Regions from separate parts of the Streptomyces sp. NPDC007971 genome, predicted to be linked through region 3. Evidence: riboswitches for the same ligand, from Rfam matches in the RefSeq annotation. Region 3 holds a riboswitch; each other region holds the start of a gene.

The links. Region 3 has a riboswitch for cyclic di-AMP ahead of ACFZCP_RS24870 (peptidoglycan DD-metalloendopeptidase family protein). Riboswitches for the same ligand answer to the same signal wherever they lie in the genome.
Positions count from the first base shown of each region.
Region 1: it holds a riboswitch for cyclic di-AMP, as region 3 does, so the genes downstream of both, ACFZCP_RS06375 (transglycosylase family protein) here and ACFZCP_RS24870 (peptidoglycan DD-metalloendopeptidase family protein) in region 3, are expected to answer to the same signal.
Region 2: it holds a riboswitch for cyclic di-AMP, as region 3 does, so the genes downstream of both, ACFZCP_RS28400 (peptidoglycan DD-metalloendopeptidase family protein) here and ACFZCP_RS24870 (peptidoglycan DD-metalloendopeptidase family protein) in region 3, are expected to answer to the same signal.
Region 4: it holds a riboswitch for cyclic di-AMP, as region 3 does, so the genes downstream of both, ACFZCP_RS27285 (transglycosylase SLT domain-containing protein) here and ACFZCP_RS24870 (peptidoglycan DD-metalloendopeptidase family protein) in region 3, are expected to answer to the same signal.

Region 1 is NZ_JBIBJK010000002.1:566,819-570,574, reverse strand. Features, by position in the region: gene eno (phosphopyruvate hydratase) at 20-1,306, opposite strand; gene ACFZCP_RS06375 (transglycosylase family protein) at 1,648-2,361, opposite strand; cyclic di-AMP (ydaO/yuaA leader) riboswitch at 2,366-2,538, opposite strand; gene ACFZCP_RS06370 (transglycosylase family protein) at 2,721-3,756, opposite strand, start outside.
Region 2 is NZ_JBIBJK010000014.1:140,999-144,754, reverse strand. Features, by position in the region: gene ACFZCP_RS28410 (FCD domain-containing protein) at 109-804, opposite strand; gene ACFZCP_RS28405 (hypothetical protein) at 803-970, shown strand; gene ACFZCP_RS28400 (peptidoglycan DD-metalloendopeptidase family protein) at 1,134-1,892, opposite strand; cyclic di-AMP (ydaO/yuaA leader) riboswitch at 1,905-2,068, opposite strand; gene ACFZCP_RS28395 (insulinase family protein) at 2,338-3,726, opposite strand; gene ACFZCP_RS28390 (pitrilysin family protein) at 3,723-3,756, opposite strand, start outside.
Region 3 is NZ_JBIBJK010000011.1:308,820-312,575, forward strand. Features, by position in the region: gene ACFZCP_RS24865 (SpoIIE family protein phosphatase) at 23-1,219, shown strand; cyclic di-AMP (ydaO/yuaA leader) riboswitch at 1,468-1,635, shown strand; gene ACFZCP_RS24870 (peptidoglycan DD-metalloendopeptidase family protein) at 1,643-2,677, shown strand; gene ACFZCP_RS24875 (aldo/keto reductase) at 2,852-3,756, shown strand, end outside.
Region 4 is NZ_JBIBJK010000013.1:191,158-194,913, reverse strand. Features, by position in the region: gene ACFZCP_RS27295 (outer membrane lipoprotein carrier protein LolA) at 1-330, opposite strand, end outside; gene ACFZCP_RS27290 (polyprenyl synthetase family protein) at 613-1,623, opposite strand; cyclic di-AMP (ydaO/yuaA leader) riboswitch at 2,154-2,353, shown strand; gene ACFZCP_RS27285 (transglycosylase SLT domain-containing protein) at 2,357-2,845, shown strand; gene ACFZCP_RS27280 (HAD family hydrolase) at 2,878-3,690, opposite strand; gene ACFZCP_RS27275 (carboxymuconolactone decarboxylase family protein) at 3,755-3,756, opposite strand, start outside.

The sequences.
Region 1 (3,756 bases), on a different contig from region 3:
AGCGGACCTGCGGGAACGCTCAGCCCTTGAAGCGGGGGAAGGCGGAGCGGCCCGCGTAGACCGCGGCGTCGTCGAGGATCTCCTCGATGCGCAGCAGCTGGTTGTACTTGGCGACGCGCTCCGAGCGGGCCGGGGCACCGGTCTTGATCTGGCCGCAGTTGGTGGCGACGGCCAGGTCGGCGATGGTGACGTCCTCGGTCTCGCCGGAGCGGTGGGACATCATGCACTTGAAGCCGTTGCGCTGGGCCAGCTCCACGGCGTCCAGGGTCTCGGTCAGCGAGCCGATCTGGTTGACCTTGACCAGCAGGGCGTTGGCGGTGCCCTCCTCGATGCCGCGGGCCAGACGCTCCGGGTTGGTGACGAACAGGTCGTCGCCGACCAGCTGGACCTTGTCGCCGAGCTTGTCGGTGATGACCTTCCAGCCGGCCCAGTCGTCCTCGAACAGCGGGTCCTCGATGGAGACGAGCGGGTAGGCCGCCACCAGTTCCTCGTAGTACTCGGTCATCTCGGCGGCCGAGCGGGACTTGCCCTCGAACTCGTACTTGCCGTCCTTGTAGAACTCGGACGCGGCGACGTCGAGCGCGAGCGCGATCTGCTCGCCGGGGACGTAGCCGGCCTGCTTGACGGCCTCGAGGATGAGGTCGAGGGCCTCGCGGTTGGAGCCGAGGTTCGGGGCGAAGCCGCCCTCGTCGCCGAGACCGGTGGACAGGCCCTTGCTCTTCAGGACCTTCTTGAGGGTGTGGTAGACCTCGGTGCCCCAGCGCAGGGCCTCGGAGAAGGACTCCGCGCCGATCGGGGCGATCATGAACTCCTGGATGTCCACGTTGGAGTCGGCGTGCGAGCCGCCGTTCAGGATGTTCATCATCGGCACCGGCAGCAGGTGCGCGTTCGGGCCGCCCAGGTAGCGGAAGAGCGGCAGGTCGCTGGCCTCGGAGGCGGCGTGGGCGACGGCGAGGGAGACACCCAGGATGGCGTTGGCGCCGAGGGAGCCCTTGTTGTCGGTGGCGTCCAGGTCGAACATGGCCTGGTCGATCAGGCGCTGCTCGGTGGCGTCGTAGCCGACCAGCTCCGGGCCGATCTGCTCGATGACGGCGAGGACGGCCTTCTCCACGCCCTTGCCCTGGTAGCGGTTCGGGTCACCGTCGCGCAGCTCGATGGCCTCGAAGGCACCGGTGGAGGCGCCGGACGGGACGGCGGCACGACCCGTGCTGCCGTCGTCGAGGCCGACCTCGACCTCGACCGTGGGGTTGCCTCGGGAGTCCAGGATTTCCCGGGCTACGACGACGTCGATGGACGGCACGAGCATCTCCTTCATGGATGTGACGCTGGTTGTGCGGGGCGGGTGCGCCTTGCGACTAGAGCCTAACCGTCCCGGGGGCGTCGGCCATCGACCGACCGCCCCGTGGACAGGGAGACGGTACCTATTGTTCACCCTCGGAACAAAGAGGCTTCCGGATGAGGTCCGGCTGAAGAGTGGGGAAACGGAGCGGCGAGCCGGGCCGGGAGAACAAACAACCCCGCCCCGGCGCGTACGGGGGAACACGCGCCGGGGCGGGGAGCCCGTGGGGACGGGGGGTGACCCTCACGAGGCCTTCGGAATGGGGGCCGGCCTTGTGAGAGCGCTGTGGTTCCGGTGGGAACCCGGTGTCACTTCAGGTGCAGCTGCTGACCCGGGTAGATGAGGTTGGCGTCCTCGACGATGTCCTTGTTCAGCTCGAACAGCTTCTGCCAGCCGCCCTTGACGCCGTGCTTCTCGGCGATGGTGCTGAGGGTGTCGCCCTTGACGACCTTGTACTCGCCGTCGCCCTTCTTGACCTTCTTGCCGGTCGGGGTGGTGACGGTCTTGCTCGGGGCCGGGCGCTCGGCCGAGCGGGAGGCGGCCTGCGTGTCGGTGGAGCGCGAGGTCGTGCTCGGCGCGGCGGGCTTCGCCGGGGCGGGCTTCGCCGGGGCGCTCTTCGACTCGGTGGTGGGGGCGGAGCCGCCGTAGGGGGTGCTGGACAGCCCCGTGCCGCACACCGGCCAGGCGCCCTTGCCCTGGGCGGCGAGGACCTTCTCGGCGACGGCTATCTGCTGCGCCTTGGTGGCCTGGTTGGCCTGCGCGGCGTAGGCGGTGCCGCCGTACGCGGCCCAGGTGGAGGCGGAGAACTGCAGGCCGCCGTAGTAGCCGTTGCCGGTGTTGATGGACCAGTTGCCGCCGGCCTCGCACTGGGCGACCGCGTCCCACTCGGAGGCGGTGGCGGCGGAGGCGTTGCCGGCCGCCATCAGCGGGGCGGCGACGACGGCGCCGGTGACACCGGCGAGCGCGATGACCCGGGTGGCCTTGGACGGACGACGGTGCTTGCCCTTGCCGGAAAACAGCATGGATCGATCCCCTCACCGACGCCTGCGAGGTGAGCTGTCGGGTTCGGGCCGGTTGAGTTGCCCGGCCGCACCTCCTGGAGAGGCACGGCTTCACCCCCAGCCGGTTCCAGCAGTCTCAACTGCCGGGCCCGGCACTTACCTTGGGTCCCCCGCTCCTGCCTACGGCGCATGACGCGACGACTGTTCCCGGGCAACCGCTGGCAGGACTCGGCGTTGCGACTGCCGGGGCTCGTGGTGACGAGCGGCCTCGACCGTAGCCATGCGCTCGGCGGAATTTCAAAGACGATCAGGGCTTCTGAGACTCATCCCACACTTTCGCCAAACCGGACATTAGGCATGAAGCGGGGCGCCAACTCCCGCTACTTTCCGCCCTTTTCCGCACCGATATTCAGGGTCTGACCGGGAGTGATGTCGTTCGGGTCGGCGCCGATGGCCTTCTTGTTCTCGGCATACAGGCCGCACCATCCGCCGTCGACGTCAAGGGAGTCGGCGATGGAGACGAGGGTGTCGCCCTCACGAACGGTGTAGGTGCTCGCGTCACGGGAGGCGTGACGGCCCAAGGAGGCATCGCTCCGACCGTCTGTGGTCGCGCTTTCGTCCGCGCTCCCGCCGCGGTGACGTCCGCCGCTGCTGAGCGCGCCGGTGTCGACCAGGCTCCAAGAGCCATCGATCTGCCCGGAATTGTCCGGGTCTTCTCCGGCGGGGTCCGCGGTGGGCGAGTCGCCCCCCTGCTCGCCCTGAGAGCCGGGCGAGGAGGATTTGTCGGACTTGGGGGTTTCATCGGTCTTGTCGGAGCCATCGGAACCGGCTTGCTTACCGGTGCTCGGGGACGGCTTGGCGTGCGCACCCGAGGAGGAATCGGACGAGGGCGACGAAGACGATGAATCCGGCAGACCGGAAGAGTCGGAAGAATCGCCGGAGTCGGACGAGTGCTTGGACTGGGAGGAGTGGTCGGAGCCCTGGGCGTCCGAGCCCTGCGCGTCGGAGCCCTGCGCGTCCGAACCCTGCGCGTCGGAGCCCTGCGCGTCGGAGCCCTGCGCGTCGGAGTCGCCGAGGCCCGTGTCGACGTTCACGGAGCCGGAGTTGGAGGTCAGGCCGGAGAGCAGGGCGCAGGTGGCCCACGGGGTGGTGCCCCGGTCGGCAAGGATCTTCTCGGCGACGGCTATCTGCTGCGAACGGCTGGCCTGGTCGGCGCTGTAGGCGTACTCCGAGCCGCCGTACGCGTTCCAGTCGTCCTGGGATATCTGCAGGCCGCCGTAGTACCCGTTGCCGTTGTCCGCGCTCCACGAACCCCCGCTCTCGCACTGGGCCACCTTGTCCCATGTGGTGCCGTCGGCCGCGTTGGCGCTCGCGGCGCCGAGGAGCGGGATGGCGATGGCGGAGCCGGTCACTCCG
Region 2 (3,756 bases), on a different contig from region 3:
ACCGCGGCCGCACGAACGGTGCACGGTCGCGAATTCACGAGGCGCCGAGAAAAAGGCAGCGGAAATGCACGTCCGCCGAATATCTCCTCTTTGTATACGGCGCCCGTGTTAATGCCGCAGGCTCGGCATGTTTACAGCATGTTGCGAATTCCTCACGCGCTCCGCGTGGTCCCCCTGTGAGGGGAATCGCAGCCGGTGCGCGGCCGTCGCGCGCTCGGCGTGGAGCGCCGTGATCGCCCGCGCGCGCTCGCCGTCGCCGCGCGCCACCGCGTCCACGATGGCGCCGCGCTCCGCCCACAGATCCACCGGGCTCGGCAGTGCCTCCACGGTGTACATCCAGGCGATCTTGTGCCGCAGCTGGGTCAGTACCGAGGTCAGCGAGGAACTGCCCGAGGCCTGCGCGAGTGTCTCGTGGAACCATCCGCCCAGCGAGCGCAGATCCTCGCTGCTGCCGTGCCTGGCCCGCTCCTGGCCCAGCCGGACCAGACCGCGCAGCACCTTGAGATGGGCCTCGGTGCGCCGCTGGGCGGCCCGGGAGGCGCCGAGGGGCTCCAGCAGCACGCGCATCTCCAGCAGGTCCGCGGCCTCCTGCTCGGTCGGCTCGGCCACACAGGCACCCGCGTGCCGCCGGGTCACCACGAACCCCTCCGCCTCCAGGGTGCGCAGCGCCTCGCGGACGGGGACGCGCGAGACGCCGTAGCGACGGGCCAGGACTTCCTCGGTGAGGCGGCTGCCGCGCTCGTGGACACCGGCGACGATGTCGTCCCGGATCGCCGTGCACACCGACTGCGCCGGAACACGCATGACCGACCTCCGTCTTAATCCCCGTGAAACGTCGACGATGGACGTGTGTTCCGTGACTCTATTGCAATGCGCCGGAATTTCCGACGGCGGGCCGGAATCCATGGATATTTTTTGGACAGCGGGTGCTGTCGGCGCAGTGAAAAACAGCGAAAGCCCCGGCTCGTGAGCCGGGGCTTGGGCTGGTCTCGGACACTCACACCGTGCGTGCCGGGTGTCCGGCGATCACGCCGTACTTGCCAGGGGCCGGACGGTCACGCCGTGCCTGCCGGGGGTCGGACGGTAGAGCCGTGGCCGCCGGGGGTCGGACGGGCACGGGGTGGCCGCCGGGGTCAGACGTTCACGCCGTGCTTGCGGAGGTAGGCGACCGGGTCGATGTCCGAGCCGTAGTCGGGGCTCGTACGGGCCTCGAAGTGCAGATGCGGTCCGGTGACGTTGCCGGTCGCGCCGGACAGGCCGATCTGCTGGCCCGGGGTGACCTTCTGGCCCACGGTGACGCCGATGGACGACAGATGGCCGTACTGGGTGTACATGCCGTCCGCCATCCGGATCACGATCTGGTTGCCGTAGGCGCCGCCCCAGCCGGTGGAGACGACGGTGCCGGCGCCGGCCGCGTGGACGGTCGTGCCGCTGGCCGCGTGGAAGTCGATGCCGGTGTGCGAACCGGAGGACCACAGGGAGCCGCCGGTCTTGTAGCCGGTGGAGACGTAGGAGTTCGCGATCGGGGCCACGAAGGCGTTCAGGCGCTTGCGCTCGGCGTCACGGGCGGCGCGTGCCCGGGCCTCGCGGTCCTTCCTGGCCTTCTCGGCGGCGGCCTTGGCCGCGGCCTCCTCGGCCGCCTTCTGCTCGGCGGCCTCCTTCTGGGCGGTGGCCTGCTCGTCGATCTGCTCCGCGAGCGAGTCGCTCACGGTGATGACCGGGGTGAGGCCGGTCTGCTCGGCGGGGCTGTCGGCGGCGGCGAGCGCCGGCGTGGCAGCGAGGGTACCGATGACACCGGTTCCGGTGAGGGCCGCGATGCCGGCCGCCCGGGTGGAGGTGCGCCTGACCCGGCCGGGCCTGCGGTGCTTCCCGGTGGCGCCTGTGAACGCCATGAAGTGGCTGGTCCTTTCCTTCCCTCTCGCCTACCGGGTTAGCTGACGGGTTCGGAGCAGGAAGGTCTCCTACGGACCCCCTCGCTCGCGCGCGGGCGTCCGATTCACCCCAGGGACTGCGGTGGGTCCCCGGCTCCCCTGGCTCGCGCCGTACGGGGACTCGGCGATGACTGTCCGGTGCCGCGGGTGCGGCGCACTGCCTGACGAACAGCCCGGACGACGCTAAGCGGCCCGACTTTCGATCCCCAAACGGATCCGCGTTTTTGTAGTACATCCCACAGGGCAGACAGGCAGCTCTGCCTCAATTCGGACATCCGGAGAAGGCGGGCGCACGGCCGTCCGGAGAAGGCGGGCGCACGGCCGTCCGGAGAAGGCGGGCGCACGGCAAGGGGCCCTGATGACCCGTCGGCCGTCAGAGCCCCGCGCGCGTGGTGCCGTGCGGCTGCTACTCGGCCGTCACGACGGTGACTTCACCGATCCCGAGCGCCTCGACCGGCGCCTTGATCTCGGCCGCGTCGCCGACGAGGACCGTCACCATGCGGTCCACCGGGAAGGCGTTGATGACCGCCGCGGTGGCCTCCACCGTGCCGGTGGCGGCGAGCTGCTGATACAGCGTCGCCTGGAAGTCGTCGGGCAGGTGCTGCTCGACCTGGTCCGCCAGGGTGCTCGCGACGGCGGCGGCGGTCTCGTACTTCAGCGGCGCCACCCCGACGAGGTTCTGCACGGCCACATCGCGCTCGGCGTCGGTCAGGCCGTCCGCCGCGAGCGTGCGCAGCACCGTCCACAGGTCCCCGAGCGCGGGACCAGTGTTCGGAGTGTCCACGGAGCCGCTGATGGCGAGCATCGAGGCACCCGTGCCGTCCGGCGCGGAGCGCAGGACCTGCCCGAAGGCGCGCACCCCGTAGGTGTACCCCTTCTCCTCGCGCAGGACCCGGTCCAGGCGGGAGGTGAGGGTGCCGCCGAGGCAGTACGTGCCGAGCACCTGGGCGGGCCACACCCGGTCGTGCCGGTCCGGGCCGATGCGGCCGATGAGCAGCTGGGTCTGGACGGCGCCGGGCCGGTCCACGATGACGACACGGCCGGTGTCGTCGGCGCTGACCGCAGGCACGGGCCGGGGTTCGCCGGGGGTGCCGGTCCAGGCGCCCAGGGTGTCGGCGAGCAGCGCGTCCAGGTCGGTACCGGTGAGGTCGCCGACGACCACCACGGTGGCCGTGGCGGGCCGCACATGACGGTCGTAGAAGGCGCGTACGGCCGCCGCGTCGATCTTCTCGACCGTCTCCTCGGTGCCCTGACGGGGGCGCGACATGCGCGAGGTCGCCGGGAACAGCTCCTTGGAGAGTTCCTTGGCCGCCCGGCGGGAGGGGTTGGCCAGTTCGTGCGGGATCTCGTCCAGGCGGTTGCGGACCAGCCGCTCGACCTCGCTCTCTGCGAACGCGGGCGCACGCAGGGCGTCGGCCAGCAGGGCGAGTCCCTTGGCCAGCCGGGAGGCCGGGACCTCCAGGGCGAGGCGGACGCCGGGGTGGTCGGCGATCGCGTCGAGCGTGGCGCCGGCCCGCTCCAGCTCGGCGGCGAACTCCTCGGCGGAGTGGCGGTCGGTGCCCTCGGAGAAGGCCCGCGCCATGATCGTGGCGACGCCGTCCAGGCCGGCCGGCTCGGCGTCCAGGGGCGCGTCCAGCAGCACCTCCACGGCGACGACCTGCTGGCCGGGGCGGTGGCAGCGCAGCACGGTCAGGCCGTTGTCCAGGCTGCCGCGCTCGGGGGCCGGGAACGCCCAGGGCCTGGCCTCGCCGGCCTGCGGCCGGGGGTGGAAGTCCATCGTGGCGAGCTCGCTCACTTGGCCGTCTCCTCGTCGTCGTTGCCGACC
Region 3 (3,756 bases):
TCAAGAACACGGGAGACGAGCAGTGCGTCCTGGTGAGGTGGAGGAGGAGAGCCCGCGCGCCAGGGCCGGCGGCCGGCTCCCCGGCGATCCCGTCCCGGACCCCGGTCTGGGCGACGGTCCCGCACCCCGCCCGCCGGACGGGCGCCGCGGCCCCCGGCCGACCCCCCGCGCCCTGGTCGGCGCCCTGCCCGCGCTGCTGATCGGCGGCGGGATCGTCTACGACCTGCTCACCCCGCGCGCCTTCACCGCCGTGCCCTTCTTCACCGCCGCCCCGCTGATCGCCGCGCCCCTGTCCTCGCTGCGCACCACGGTGCTCACCGGCCTCGCCTCCCTGGCCGCCACCGTCGCGGTGCACGCCGGCTACGGCCTGCGCCCGGACGCCGGCACGTTCACCGAGGTGTTCACGGTGGCCACGGTCGCCGTGCTGGCCGCCGTCATCAACCAGGTCGTACGCCTCGGCGACCAGCGGCTGGCCTCCGCCCGGGAGATCGCCGTGGCCGCCCAGCGGGCCGTCCTGCCCGAACCCGCCGCCCGTATCGCCGGTTTCGACATCGCGGCCCGCTACGAGGCGGCCCAGCGGGACGCGTTCATCGGCGGCGACCTGTACGCGGTGCAGGACAGCCCGCACGGCGTCCGGCTGATCGTCGGGGACGTGCGCGGCAAGGGCATCGGTGCCGTCGCCGCCGTCGCCGTGGTGATCGGGGCGTTCCGGGAGGCCGCCGAGCAGGAGGCCACGCTGGAGGCGGTGGCCGAGCGGCTGGAGCGCGCCCTGGCCCGCGAGGGCACGCGACGGGAGGGGCTCGACGCCTTCGAGGGCTTCACGACCGCCGTCCTCGCCGAACTCCCGCACGGCGAAAGGGCCGTACGGATCGTCAACCGCGGCCACCCGCCGCCGCTGCTGCTGCACGACGACGGCACCGTGCGCACCCTGGTCCCGTGCGAGCCCGCACTGCCGCTCGGCATGGGCGACCTGGGCCTGTGGCCCGACCGGGCGACGGAGTACGGCTTCCCGGGCGGCGCCACCCTGCTGCTCCACACCGACGGCCTGTCCGAGGCCCGCGACGGCCACGGCCGTTTCTACGATCCCGCCCGGCGGCTCACCGGGCGCAGCTTCCCCGACCCGGGCGCCCTGCTCGGCCGCCTGGCCACGGAGGTGCGCCGGCACTCCGGGGGAGGGACGACGGACGACATGGCGCTGCTGGCCGTACGGCGGCCCTGACCGGCCGGCTCCGGCTCCCATGACCCACAGTGACCGGACGACAGCCCTCCGCATAACATCTGAGTCACCATCAAAGCCTCTGTGACTGCTGAACGTCGGTCAACTCGCCCGTTTTCCCCCGGTCATACCCCGTACGTCCGCGTCGAAGAACGTTAATGATCAAGCCGAACGGCTTGGAATCTCACAGGTGGGTCTATTAACGTTCGATAACGCAGCGCGGTCGTCCCAGCCGTCACCCGAGGCGGCTCCGTGCGCACGTGCCGAATCCCGCAAGGGAACCGGGGAACCACCACCTTGGGGTGAATCGCGCAGACACCGTCGTGAACTTTGCGAGTCCACGGCCGGTTTACGCGCGTAGGAGACCTTCCGCTCCGAACCCGTCAGCTAACCCGGTAGGCGGAGGAAGGAAAGGAGCACGCCTTCGTGGCGTCCAACCGGCCTGCCCCAGAAGCCCCGTTCATCCCGGCTCAGCGCGAGACCGAGACCTTCGGCTACGGCGACCACCGCACTGACGAGGGCCCCTGGGAGGAATGGAACCCCACCGAGGACTCCGTCCGCCCGGTGCGGGGCCGGCACCGCGTCGCCAAGCAGCGCGGCGGACTCGCCCGCAGCTCCACCGTCCTCGGCGTCGGCGTGATAGCCGCCGTCGGCGCGGGCGGGATGGCCAGCGCCCACACCGGCAAGCCGCCGGTGTCCCTCTCGATGCCCGACCTGCCCTCCGTCGGCTCCCTGTTCGACGACTCCTCCGCCTCCGACGCGGCCAAGGCCACGACGCCCACGCTGAGCAAGGTCGGGGTGACCTCCGCCGACAGCGACCGGAGCGGCAACGCAGGCGAGGCCCTGCGCAACCGGATCATGGCGCAGGCCGAGCAGCAGCAGAGCAAGGCCGACAGCAAGGCCACCGCCGCCGCCCTCGCCGACGCCGAGAAGCAGAGCGCCGCCGCGGCCGCCAAGGCGCAGAAGGAAGCCGCCGACAAGGCCGCGGCCGCCAAGGAGAAGGCCGAGGCCGCCGCGAAGAAGAAGGCCGAGGAGGAGCGCCTGGCCGCCCTGGCCAAGGAGTACAAGCTGCCGGTCGTCTCGTACACGATCACCGGCACCTTCGGCCAGCCCGGCTCGATGTGGTCCTCCGGCTACCACACCGGCCTCGACTTCGCCGCTCCCACCGGCACCCTCATCAAGGCCATCCACAGCGGCACCATCACCCAGGCGGGCTGGGCCGGCGCCTACGGCTACCGCACCGTCCTCACCCTGGACGACGGCACCGAGCTGTGGTTCTGCCACCAGTCCTCGATCGGCGTCTCCGTCGGCCAGAAGGTCAGCACCGGAGACGTCATCGGACGCATCGGCGCCACCGGCAACGTCACCGGGCCTCACCTCCACCTGGAGGTCCACCCGAACGGCCAGGCCACCGGCATCGACCCGGCGCCGTGGCTGCGCGACAAGGGCCTCAACCCCTGACCGGCCGGGACGCCTGAGCCTCGGCACCCTCTCATCCGGTCCCCGGTACCCCCTCATCCGGTCCCCGGCAGCCCTGACGACAACCCCCCGACGTCAGGGCTGCCGGTCGTCCGGCCCCCACCATTCGCAGCAATCGCGGAATGGACGGGACGGATGTGATCGTTGAACCGGGACATGACCGACTCCCATGCCTCACGCCGCACCCTCGGCTCCTCCGACCTCCGCGTCTTCCCGCTCGCCCTCGGCGGCAACGTCTTCGGCTGGACCGCCGACGAGGACACCTCCTTCGCCGTCCTGGACGCCTACACGGCCGCCGGCGGCAACTTCGTCGACACCGCCGACGCCTACTCGGCGTGGGCCGAGGGCAACAGGGGCGGCGAGTCCGAGACGATCATCGGCAAGTGGGTCAGGGCCCGCGGCAACCGCTCCGACGTCGTCATCGCGACCAAGGTCAGCCAGCACCCGGAGTACCAGGGCCTGTCCGCGGCCAACATCAAGGCCGCTGCCGACGCCTCCCTGCGCCGCCTGGACACCGAGTACATCGACCTCTACTACACCCACTACGACAAGCCCGAGGTCCCCGTCGAGGAGATCATCGGCGCCCTTGACGACCTGGTGAAGGCGGGCAAGGTCCGTCAGATCGCCGCCTCCAACATCACCCCCGAGCGGCTCCGGGCCTCTCTGGACTTCTCCGAGCGCGAGGGCCTGGCCCGCTACGTCGCCCTCCAGCCCCACTACAACCTGGTCTCCCGCGACACCTACGAGGGCCCGCTGCAGGACGTCGCCGCCCGCGCGGGCCTCGCGGCGGTCCCCTACTACGCGCTCGCCTCCGGCTTCCTCACCGGCAAGTACCGCCCCGGTACGACGGTCGACAGCGCCCGCGCCGGTGCGGCCGCGAGGCACCTCCAGTCCGAGCGCGGCCGGCGGGTCCTCACGGCCCTGGACGAGATCGCCACCGCCCACGAGGCCCCCGTGGCCACGGTCGCCCTCGCCTGGCTGGCCGCCCAGCCCACGGTGACGGCCCCCATCGCCTCGGCACGCACCCCGGAACAGCTTCCGGCACTGCTGAAGGTCGCGGA
Region 4 (3,756 bases), on a different contig from region 3:
GGAGGAGCCGTCGCGGCCCTGGGCCGCCCCCGAGGCCAGGCTGCTCTCCAGGCCGCCGAGGTTCGGCAGGCCGAGGTCGGTGCTGATCTTCACCGTGCCGGACATCTGCTGCACGTCGGACTTGGCGATCTTCTCGATGAGCTGCTGTGCGGTGATCTTCGGCAGGTCGGGGTCACCGGAGGCGGCGAGCGCCGGGACCAGCCCGATCGTGGCCGCAGCCACCCCCACCACCGCGACCGGGACCACGTACCGGGCGGCCTTGCGGCGTCCGGAGCGCAGGTCCTCGTCCTGTACGGCGCCCGCTGCGTCGTCGGATTCGTACGGTGCCATCTGTGCCTTACCTCCGTCGTCGGCGGCGGCTGTCCCCACGCTGGTCCACCTGAGCCGCCATTCTCACCCGAATCGGTGAGGAGTGGTGATTTCCGTGGTCTCCATCTGACCAAATCGGCCGCGCGGAAGCGTCAGACCTCGGAGCCAACTCCGTGTACGCCTGCGGTATGACACATCAGGGCGGCGTCTCCCCCGACCCGTAGGGGTCGTGCGCAAGACGCCGCCCTCACACTCGTTGGGGACAGGCCGCACCGGGCCGGCCGGCCCGGTGCACCACCGGGGTCAGCCGGCCCGGTGCACCACCGCGTCGCACAGCTCGGTCAGCGACGCCTTGGCGTCGCACTCCGGCAGCGGGGCCAGCGCGGCCCGCGCCTCCTCCGCGTACCGGACGGTGTCCCGGCGGGCCTGCTCCAGGGCGGGGTGCGCGCGCAGGGCGGTGAGCGCCTCGGCGTGCCGGGCGTCGTCGCTGAGGTCGGAGTCCAGCAGCTCGCACAGCGCGAGGTCCTCGGGCAGGCCGAGGCGGGCGGCCCGCTCGCGCAGCCGGAGCACGGGCAGCGTCGGGATGCCCTCGCGCAGGTCGGTTCCCGGGGTCTTGCCGGACTCGCGCGAGTCGGAGGCGATGTCCAGGACGTCGTCCGCGAGCTGGAAGGCGACCCCGAGCCGCTCGCCGTACTGGGTGAGCACGTCGACGACCGTCTCGTCGGCGCCGGACATCATCGCGCCGAACCGGCACGAGACCGCCACCAGCGATCCCGTCTTGCCACCGAGCACGTCCAGGTAGTGCTCGACCGGATCGCGGCCGTCCGAGGGACCCGCGGTCTCCAGGATCTGCCCGGTGACCAGCCTCTCGAACGCGAGGGCCTGCACCCGCACCGCCTCGGGGCCGAGGTCGGCGAGGATCTGGGAGGCGCGCGCGAAGAGGAAGTCGCCGGTGAGGACCGCGACCGAATTGCCCCAGCGCGTGTTGGCACTGTCCACACCGCGCCGCACGGCCGCCTCGTCCATGACGTCGTCGTGGTACAGCGTGGCCAGATGGGTCAGCTCCACGACGACGGCCGACGGTACGACGCCGGGCGCGTACGGGTCGCCGAACTGCGCCGCGAGCATCACGAGCAGCGGCCGGAACCGCTTCCCACCGGCCCGTACGAGGTGCTGCGCGGCCTCCGTGATGAACGGGACCTCGCTCTTGGTGGCTTCGAGCAAGCCTTCCTCGACAGCCGCCAATCCGGCCTGGACATCGGCTTCCAGAGCCTGGTCCCGCACGCTCAGCCCGAACGGCCCGACGACGGTCACGAGGGGTCTCCTGTCTGCTGGTGTCTGCTGGCGGTTACACGGTTTGTCGATAGGTCGTTGCCATCACTCAAGTCAGCGTATCCGGTCCTGTTTCGATCACCGATAGCGCCCACCGGTCCAGCCCGGGCCCTATCGGATCACGACCGGTATGTTCCTGATCATCTGATAAGGACAGATATCCATTGACTTAACAGGATCCCGTCCGTTTTGTCGCGAACCGTGCCGTGAGCGAATTACTCCTTTTGCAGCACGCCCAGCGAATCCCTCTAATCCCTCATGTCTGATTTGATACAGTTTGCCATTTCGTGAGTTGGGTCACGTGGGCCTCCATATCCAGCCAGCGGGAACAAACGGCGTTTCCCCTTGCCGTACCGGCCAGTTGAGGATTGGCAACAGCAAAGGATCAAGTACCCCATACGGGACAGACCAAGGTCAACTGGCGCGTTGGGTGAATCAGGTACTTGTTCCGGACATCTGCTCTCGCATAGCTTCCGGCACGTCAGGCGGACGCCGAATCCTGCCGCGTCTGACATCACCCATCGACGAACTCATTCGTACGGCAGGAGCGGGGGAACCCAGGTAAGCCGCCGGACCGGCCGGCACATGCGCAACTGCACATGTCGTCACCGGAACGGCTAGGGGTGTAGTCGTGCCTCCCAGGAGGCGCGGCCGGGCAGCTCCCCGAGCCCGAACCCGACAGCTCACCTCGCAGGCGACGGAGAGGGACCACGCCATGCCTGCTGCCGCTCAGCACCTCCGCACCCGCACCGACCGCCTCGTGCGCACGCTCGCCGTCGCGGGCACGGGTGCTGTCGTACTCGCCCTTCCTCTCTTCGGCGCGACCACCGCCTCCGCCGCCACCCCCACGGCCACCACGCCGTCCACCACGCTCGCCGGGTACCCGAACAACCTCGACGGCTGGATCCGCGAATCGCTCGCGATCATGGCCGAGAAGCACATCCCGGGCACCTACAACGGCATCCACCGCAACATCATCCGCGAGTCCTCGGGCAACCCGAACGCCATCAACCTGTGGGACTCCAACGCCGCCAAGGGCATACCGTCCAAGGGCCTGCTCCAGGTGATCGACCCGACGTTCAACGCGTACCACGTGGCCGGAACGTCCTTCGACATCTACGACCCGGTCGCGAACATCACCGCCGCCTGCAACTACGCGGCCGCCCGCTACGGGTCGATGGACAACGTCAACGGCGCCTACTGACGAGCGCCCGCGGCGGGCCCCGCTGGTCCCGGTCAGCCGGCCGGGAACAGCCTTTCGAGGACGACGGCGATGCCGTCGTCCTCGTTCGTCAGGGTGACCTCGTCGGCGACGGCCTTGAGCTCGGGGTGGGCGTTGGCCATGGCGACGCCGTGCGCGGCCCAGTCGAACATCGGGATGTCGTTGGGCATGTCTCCGAAGGCGAGGGCCCGGCCGGCGGGGATCCCCAGGTGGTCGGCGGCCAGCGCCAGCCCCGTCGCCTTGGTGACACCGCAGGGCTGGAGTTCCACGGTCCCGGGCCCCGACATCGTGACCGTCGCCAGCGAGCCCACCGCCGAACGCGCGACCGCCGCCAACTCGTCGTCGGACAGCGCGTGATGGCGCAACAGCACCTTACTGATGGGCTCGCACCACAGGTCGTCGCGGCGGCCGACCCGCACGGCGGGCAGGGTCGGGTGCGGCATCAGATACCCCGGCTCGATCAGCGTCAGCCCGTCCACGCCGTCCTGGTCGACGGCGGCACAGACCTGCCCCACCTCGGCCTCGATCTTGCCGAGCGCGGTCTCGGCGAGTTCCCGGTCCAGGCGCACCGACCACAGCAGACGGTCGGCTCCGGCGTCGTAGACCTGCGCGCCCTGCCCGCACACCGCGAGCCCCGTGCACCCGAGGTCCTCCAGCAGGGGCCGCACCCGGGGGGCCGGGCGGCCCGTCACCACCAGATGCCGGGCCCCGGATCGCACCGCCCTCGCGAGCGCGGCCAGCGACCGGTCGGAGACGGTGTCGTCACCGCGCAGCAGTGTCCCGTCCAGGTCCGTGGCGATCAGTGCGTAAGCGGGGGGTGCGGCCATGATCAGAGAATACGGACAGTGCGGCCCACCGACTCACCCTGCTGTTCCCGTACTTGTCTGCTTCTC